2 regions of the Roseateles paludis genome follow, and region 1 is predicted to be linked to the other one. Evidence: predicted binding sites of a transcription regulator. Region 1 holds the regulator's gene; the other holds the start of a gene.

Region 1 (4,197 bases):
CGGGGCGCAGCTGGTCGCGGATCATGGCCGAGGCCCCGGCCATGTCATCGCTCATGGTCAGGTTGACGATCTTCTCGATCATGCCCTTGGTGCTGGCCAGCGCGCTGGCGGCGCGGGCCAAAGCGTCACGCGTAGCAGGTTCGTTCTGCACCAGCGCGGCCAGGCTGTCCGAGGTCTTTTCGTAGTCGGCACGGGCCGCCTTCATCAGGTCGAATTCCTTCTTCTTGAAGGCCATGTCGTCCTGCATGATCACGTCGCGGATGGTCACGCTCTGGTAGCGCGCCAGGTCTCTGAGCTTGCTGGCCAGGCGTTCCGGCGCTTCGCCCGTGACGGCGGCCAGATCGGACTTGAGCGAGGCCAGGCGGCCGAGCGACAGCATGCTGATGATGCCGAGCAGGATCAGCACGGTGGCAAAGCCGGCCGCAAGGCGGTGTCCGACTTTGAGGGAGTTGAGCATGTCTTGCTCCTGGGAACGGTTGTGCATCCAGCCGGGCCGCTAGCAGCCCGGCACGCTTTCACTTCGCGCTATCACTTGGCGGTTACGGCGCCGTGCAGCACGCCGATGGGCTTGCCGTGGTCCAGCACCGGCGCTGACACGTGCACGCTGGGCACCTGGGTCGAGGTGTCGGGCTTGATCTCGTCAGCGGCCCAGGCCTGGCCCTTGAGGGCTTGTGCAAAGACCGGGCGCGTCGCGTTGTTCCAGATCAGCGGGCGCACGCTGGCGCCAACGAGGTTGCCCTTCTGGTCGCGCAGCAGCAGTTTGTTGATGTTGTCGTCTTCCTGCTCCCACTTGGCGATCTGCAGGCTGACCTTGGACTTGAGCAGGGCCTGGATGAAGGCGTCGGAGTCCGGCAGATCGACCCACTTGCCATTGGTCATGCCGCCGTCGCCCTTGGCATTGGCGTCCTTGATGGCGGCGATCACACCGGGGTCGGCTGCCAGCGCGACCAGGCGGGTCTTGGCCTTGTCCACTTTGGCTTGCACTTCTGGAGGCAATGCGGCGGAGGCGGTGCTGACGACGAACCCGACAGCGACGAGGGCCGTCGCGAAAAGCTTGCTGGACACGGAAGAAATGGACATGGGGAGCCTCTCCTGAAAAGTTGACGCTGCGAGCGCAGGCGCCGACAACAAGGAGAGCCATGGGGTCAACGCCCACGTGACTGCACTCTCCCTGTGCGGCGGCAACGACCTGGAGCCTTGCTCGCATGCGAATTTGAGTGTGCTGTCAGTTCCGGGGGGCTCACAACCGACCCTGGTAAGTTGCGAGGGGGCCAATCGGTGCTTTTTGGCGGTTCAGCGCCCATGACATTTGCGTGTCTGTGTTGAGCACGCGACACCCGGCTGCTCCGCAGCCGGTAGGCCCTGTGATCAGAGGGCTTTGCGCAGGTTGGCCGGGGCGATCTTCATCGCCTCGCGGTACTTGGCGACGGTGCGGCGCGCGCACTGGATGCCCTGCTCGTCGAGCATGCCGGCGATGGCGCTGTCCGACAGCGGCTTCTTGGTGTCTTCGGCGGCGATGAACTGCTTGATCAGCGCGCGCACGGCGGTGCTGGAGGCCTCGCCGCCGGTCTCGGTGTTGAGGCCCGAGCCGAAGAAATACTTCAGCTCGAAGGTGCCCCAGGGCGTGGCCATGTACTTGGCGGTGGTGACGCGCGAGATGGTGGACTCGTGCAGACCCAGCTCGTCGGCAATCTCGCGCAGCACCAGGGGCTTCATGGCCAGTTCGCCGTGCTGGAAGAAACCGCGCTGGCGCTCGACGATGGCGGTGCTGACACGCAGGATGGTCTCGAAGCGCTGCTGGATGTTCTTGATGAACCAGCGCGCCTCCTGCAACTGCCCGCCCAGCGGCGAGTTGCTGATGCCGCCGCGCGTGGCGCGCAGGGCATTGGCATAGAGCTCGTTGATGCGCAGCTTGGGGGCGACATCGGGGTTGAGCATCACGCGGAACTCGCGGCCCCCGGGGCCGGTCTTGCGCACGATGACGTCGGGCACCACGGCGGCGGCGCTGTTGGTGGCAAAGCGGCGGCCGGGCTTGGGCTCCAGCGTGGTGATCAGGCCTTGAGCGCGGCGCAGCAGGGCCTCGTCGGCGCCGGTCTCCAGCAGCAGGCGGCGCGTGTCGCGGCGCGCCATCAGCTCCAGGTGGCTGCGCGCGATGGTGGCGGCCAGGTCGCGCTCGGGGCTGGCCGGGTGGGTGGCCAGCTGCAGGCACAGGCACTCGGGCAGGCTGCGGGCGCCAATGCCGGCGGGGTCCAGGCTTTGCAGCCAGCGCAGGGCGATGCGCAGGTGGTCGAGCAGCTCCTCGCGGCTTTCCGCGTTTTCTTCGTCCTCGCCGGGCAGCAGGCTGGCGGCAATCTCTTCGAGGCTGTCTTCGAGGTAGCCGTCCTCGTTGAGCGAGTCGATCAGGATCTGGAGCGCCGTGCGTTCGGGCGCCGAGAGGTGCATGCCGGCCAGCTGCTGGGCCAGGTGCTCGGCCAGGCTGATGTCGGCCGACTCGGTCTCGCCACGCTCGCCGTCGTCGTCACCGCTGCTGGCCGGGCTGCTGCTGGGCAGCTCGCGGATGCCGTCGAAGTCGTCGCCTTCGGTGCCGTTGGACCAGTCCTCGCGGTCGGTGGTGCCAAAGTCGTCGGCTGCCAGCTCGCGCTCGCCTGCAGTTTCAGTGTTCGCTTCGGCGCTGTCGTTGTAGTCGGGGGCGGCATCGTCGCGCTCGGCCGGCGCATTGCTGGCCAGCTCGGGCGTGCTGACGCTGAACTCCTCCTCCGTCTCCAGCAGTGGGTTGGTCGCCAGCATCTGCTCGACTTCCTGGTTCAGCTCCAGGGTCGAGAGCTGCAGCAGGCGGATGGACTGCTGCAGCTGGGGCGTCAGCGCCAGGTGCTGGCTGAGGCGGAGCTGTAGGGTGGGCTTCATCGACGGACGCTCTTGCCCTACATGCGGAAGTGTTCGCCCAGATACACCTTGCGAACGTCCGGATTGGCCACGATCTCGTCCGGCGTGCCCTGGGCCAGCACCGTGCCCTCGCTGATGATGTAGGCCCGGTCGCAGATGCCCAGGGTCTCGCGGACGTTGTGGTCGGTGATCAGGACCCCGATGCCGCGCGCCTTGAGGAAGCCGATGATGCGTTGGATCTCCAGCACGGCGATGGGGTCCACGCCGGCAAAGGGCTCGTCCAGCAGGATGAAGCGCGGCTGAGTGGCCAGCGCCCGGGCGATCTCGACGCGGCGGCGCTCGCCGCCCGAGAGGGCGGGGGCCGGGCTGTGGCGCAGGCTTTCGATGGAGAGGTCGTGCAGCAGGCCTTCGAGCAGCTCGTCGATGCGCGCCTTGGGCAGGGAGCGGCCGCGTTCGTCCTGCTGCAGCTCCAGCACCGCGCGGATGTTTTGCTCGACGCTGAGCTTGCGAAAGATCGAGGCCTCCTGCGGCAGGTAGGACAGGCCCAGCCGCGCGCGGGCATGGATGGGCAAGCGCTGCACCTCCTGGCCGTCGATGCGGATCACGCCCGCGTCCGAGCGGACGAGGCCGACGATCATGTAGAAGCTGGTGGTCTTGCCGGCGCCGTTGGGGCCCAGCAGGCCGACCACCTCGCCGCTCCGCACGCTGAGGTGCACGTTCTTGACGACGCGGCGCACGCCGTAGCTCTTGGCCAGGCTCTCGGCGTCGAGGCGGCTCTCCGTCGCGGCAGTCTCGTGGCGGCTCTCCGTCGCGGCAGTCATCACGGAGCGGTCTTCGCGGGAGGGGTGAGCGTGGTGCTGGGCTGCAGCGGCAACGGTGCCGCGGAGGCTGCTGCCTCGGCCGCCGAGGCCCGAGGCATGATCACCAGTCGGGTACGGCCGGCCGGGTTGGGCGAGGCGTGGCCCCCCTCGAAGCGGAACACCTCGTTGCGGTTGTCATAGAGCACCACGGCGCCCGAGACCTCCTCGGCCACGGCCGTGCCGCGCAAGACCTTGACCACCGCATTGCCGATGAAGCGCACGGTGTCGCTCTTGGTGTCGAACTCGACCTGGTCCGCCTGACCCTGGACGCTCTCGCCGGGCACGTCGCGCCCCTGGCTGAAGCTGACCGGCTTGCCGGTGGTGCCGCTGGCCAGCGCCTGGTGGAAGCCGTCGGCCGTGATGCGCAGGTCCACGCTCTCGGCGCGCAACTGCAGCGTGCCTTGGGAGATCACCACATTGCCCGTCAGGCGGGTGCGCTGCGAGATCTTGTTGC
Region 2 (4,197 bases), on a different contig from region 1:
CGCGCCACCCTTCCACCATGAAAGGGCCGGCCGTCGCGTTCACAACGCCGGCCCCGGGCCGTTTCATCCCTCAGCCTGACTTGGGCAGCCACATCAACCACGCCACCAGCAGCAGGTTGAAGAGCACCGACACCGCCAGCGCCAGCTGCCACAGCAGCAGCGGGTCGCGCTGCGCCAGCGGTGAGGCGCGCACCGGCTCGACCCCGCGCGCCGCGCCGCGCTCCAGCGCCATCAACAGCTCCTCGGGGGTCTCGAAGCGCTGGCGCACATCGCGGCCCACAGCCTTGTTGACGAGCTGGGCCAGCCACATGGGCACATCGGGCCTCAGGCGGCTCAAGGGTGCGGGCTCGCGCCGAAAGCGCGCCACCTGGTAGGGCTCGACCTCGCCATAAGGCAGCCGCCCGGTCAGGGCTTGGTAGAGCGTGACGCCGAGTGCGTAGAGGTCGCTGCCGGCATCCGCAGCAGCGGGTGGGTCGTCCCATTGCTCGGGGTTGATGTAGCTGGGCGTGCCGGCATGCAGGTCGCGCAGCGCCGCCGGCGCGCGGGGCGAGAGCGCAACGCCCAGGTCCAGCAGCCGCCACTGGCCGTCATCGCCCAGGTGCAGGTTGCCGGGCTTGATGTCGCGGTGCACGCAGCCCGCTGCATGCAACAGGCTCAGCGCTTGGGCGAGCTGCGTCGCCAGGCCCACGGCCTCGGCGGGGTCCAGGCGCTGCTTGGCCAGCAGCTGCTCCAGCGTGCGGCCGGCATGCCAGTCGAACACGCCGTAGAAAGCGCTGGGCGCCGCCGGCGTGTGCACGCGCACGAGGCCGGCTGCTGCCCCTTCGCGCCGGCGGCCACGTGCGGCTTCAGTCAGCCGACGGCCCAGCCACAGCTCGTGGGCCAGCATGGCGCGCTCTTCGGCATCGCTGGCGCGGCTGGGGTGCAGCAGCTTGAGCGCCACCAGTTGCCCGGCGGGGTCGCGCGCCTGCAGCAGGCGGTGCACGCCGTTGTCGGCCACCACGGCGGTGACGGTGTAGCCGTCGAGCACGGCCCCCACACCCAGCAGGCCGGGCACGGGCAGGGTGTGGCTCTGGCCCAGCAGGTCGGCATAACCCAGGGCGCCGAGGCCTTTGACGTCCATCACCAGGGCGGTGGCGTTGTCGTGGCTGCCGGCATCGAGCGCGGCCTGGGCCAGGCCCTCTGCGGCCGCCTGGGCGGAGGTCGCCTCGCGCAGCAGGCGGGCGATGTCGCGGGTGCGGAGCACGCCGTGGATGCCGTCGCTGGTCAGCAGCAGGCGGTCGCCAATCTGCAGCTCCCCCTGGCTGTGATCGAGGTGCAGCAGGTCATCGAGGCCGACGGCGCGCGTGAGGCCGGCAAAGTCGGCGCGCTCCATGCGGTGGTCTTGCGTGAGCTGCAGGCAGGCGCCGTCGCGCAGCAGCCAGGCGCGGCTGTCGCCCACATGGGCAATGGCGTAGCGACGGCCTTGCAGGGCCACGGCCGTGAGCGTGCACAGCGCCTGGCGGCGCGAGTCGCGGCGGTTGTAGGCGGCCAGCCAGGCGTTCTGCGTGGCCAACAGGCGCTCCAGGGCCACGCTGGCATCCCAGCTCAGTGGCGTGGCATGAAAGTCCGACAGCAAGGCCATCACCGTGGTCTGCGCGGCCATCAAGCCGTCGCCGCCGGTGCTCACGCCGTCGGCCAGCGCAGCGACCCAGCCGCGGTCGGACTCGTGCGCGGCCGCGCGCTGCACACCCGCGAAGTCTTCATTGCGCTCGCGGCGGCCTTGCAGGCTGGCAAGGCCCACGTCGATCTCAAAGCTCATCAGGTGTTCGCACTGTTTTGGGGTGCATTTGACCCGGCCGGGTGCATCTTGCGCCAGCCAGGGGGCATCGCCTGCGTTTCCGCCTGCGTTTAGCCAGCCCCATTGCTGGCATGGACATTGCACCGCAAGAACGAGACCACGCCAGGCAGGCCCTGCCCCGGCGTGTTCGCGGGATCGCCACCGAGGGCGGCCCGCCACCCTCCCCTCCGGCCCCTACCCAGGACGCCCCGTTGCCGTTTGGCCCCGTGCCAGCCGGTCGCGGGGCGTTGCGCTTTTTGGGGCTGGCCCTGCCCCTGATCCCAACCGCTTTGCGGGAGTGCTCCATGGCCTACCTAGTCCCCAATGAATTCGTGACCAAGATGATCGACGCCGGTGAGGCCAAGATCTTCATGTCCACCCGCGACACGGTCATCCGTGCCTACATGGCCGGCGCCATCCTGGCCCTGGCCGCCGCGTTTGCGGTGACGGTCAATGTGCAGACCGGCAACCCGCTCATCGGTGCGCTGCTCTTCCCGGTGGGCTTTTGCATGCTCTACCTGCTGGGCTTTGACCTGCTGACCGGCGTGTTCACGCTGTGCCCGCTCGCCGTGCTGGACCGCCGGCCCGGCTGCACCTGGAACGGGGTGCTGCGCAACTGGTGGCTGGTCTTCATCGGCAACTTTGCCGGTGCCTTCACCGTGGCGGTGTTCATGGCCATCATCTTCACCTTCGGCTTCAGCGAGGCGCCCAATGCCGTCGGCATGAAGATCGGTGTGATCGGCGAGAGCCGCACGGTGGGCTACTCGGCCCACGGCGCGGCCGGCATGTTGACGCTCTTCATCCGCGGCGTGATGTGCAACTGGATGGTGTCCACCGGCGTGGTGGCGGCCATGATGTCCACCTCGGTGTCGGGCAAGGTCATCGGGATGTGGATGCCCATCCTGGTGTTCTTCTACATGGGCTTCGAGCACTCGATCGTGAACATGTTCCTGTTCCCGTCGGGCCTGATGCTGGGCGGCCACTTCACGATGATGGACTACCTGCTGTGGAACGAGATCCCCACGGTGCTGGGCAACCTCGTGGGCGGGCTGACCTTCGTGGGCCTGACCCTGTACTCGACCCACGCGCGCACCGCACCGCGCCGCGCTGCCTGAGCCCCCAGGAGCCCACCGGATGCTGGCTGCCCCGTCCCGCCTGTCTGCCGCCGCGCTGAAGCTCAGCCTCGGCCAGCACGCCGAGGCCGGCCGCAAGCCTGTGCAGCAGGACTGCCACGGCGCCCGCATCCCGCCGCAACCGCTGCTGGCCAGCAAGGGCGCCGTGCTGGCCCTGGCCGACGGCATCGGCTCCAGCAGCGTCAGCCAGGACGCCAGCCGCGCCGCCGTGCGCGCGGTGCTGGAGGACTACTACGGCACCTCCGAGGCCTGGAGCGTCAAGCGCTCGATGCAACGCGTGCTGGCGGCCACCAACTCCTGGCTGCATGCCCAGACCCAGCGCAGCCCCTACCGGCACGACCATGACCGCGGCTATGTCTGCGCGATGGCCGTGCTGGTGCTCAAGGGCCGGGCGGCGCATTGCTTCCATGCCGGCGACGTGCGCATCGCTCGCCTGCAAGACGGCGTGCTCGAGCCGCTGACCGAGGACCATCGCGTCTACATCGGTGGCGGCCAGAGCTATCTGAGCCGCGCGCTGGGCTTTCAAAGCCGGCTGGACGTGGACTACCGCTGCCTGGCCCTGGAGCCCGGCGACATCTACCTGCTGGCCAGCGACGGCGTGCACGAGCACCTGCTGCCCGCCGACCTGCGCGCCGCGCTGGACGCCCACCCCGACGACCTGGACGCCTGCGCCCGCCAGCTGGTGCAGGCCGCCTTCGAGCGCGGCAGCCCCGACAACCTCAGCCTGCAGCTGGTGCGCGTCGAGGCCCTGCCCACGGCCGACCTGATCGAAGCCCAGCAAGCGCGCGCCAACCTGCCCTTCCCGGGCCTCTTGGCACCGCGCAGCGAGCTGGACGGCTTTCGCATCGAGCGCGAGCTGGCCGGCAGCCACCGCAGCCACGTCTACCTGGCCACCGAGGTGGCCACCAGCCGGCTCGCGGTGCTCAAGACGCCCTCGGTGGACCTGGCCCAGGACGAAGCCGCGCTGGACCGCCTGATGCTGGAGGAGTGGATTGCCCGCCGCATCCAGAGCCCCCATGTGCTGCGTCCCTTTGACGCCGTGCGCCCCCGCACCCAGCTCTACAGCGCGACCGAATACGTCGAAGGCCAGACCCTGGCGCAATGGATGCGCGACAACCCCCGCCCCGAGCTGGAGGCGGTGCGCGACATGGTCGAGCAGATCGCGCGCGGCCTGCAGGCCTTCCACCGCCTGGAGATGCTGCACCAGGACCTGCGCCCCGAGAACCTGATGATCGACCGCAGCGGCAC

The links. Region 1 encodes sigma-54, which starts transcription at its own class of promoters, with help from an activator protein. Its sites were predicted from a motif close to TGGCANGNAANCTGCTTT; they were not measured.
Region 2: a site for sigma-54 is predicted at 1,905-1,922, ahead of ABDJ85_RS09890 (formate/nitrite transporter family protein). Genes of this name have one in related genera too.

What each region holds. Positions count from the first base shown of each region.
Region 1 covers NZ_JBDPZD010000001.1:1,126,546-1,130,742, forward strand. The annotation lists gene ABDJ85_RS05315 (methyl-accepting chemotaxis protein) at 1-457, opposite strand, end outside; gene ABDJ85_RS05320 (hypothetical protein) at 529-1,080, opposite strand; gene ABDJ85_RS05325 (RNA polymerase factor sigma-54) at 1,369-2,904, opposite strand; gene lptB (LPS export ABC transporter ATP-binding protein) at 2,922-3,704, opposite strand; gene lptA (lipopolysaccharide transport periplasmic protein LptA) at 3,704-4,197, opposite strand, start outside.
Region 2 covers NZ_JBDPZD010000002.1:849,512-853,708, forward strand. The annotation lists gene ABDJ85_RS09885 (bifunctional protein-serine/threonine kinase/phosphatase) at 71-1,798, opposite strand; gene ABDJ85_RS09890 (formate/nitrite transporter family protein) at 2,122-2,931, shown strand; gene ABDJ85_RS09895 (bifunctional protein-serine/threonine kinase/phosphatase) at 2,951-4,197, shown strand, end outside.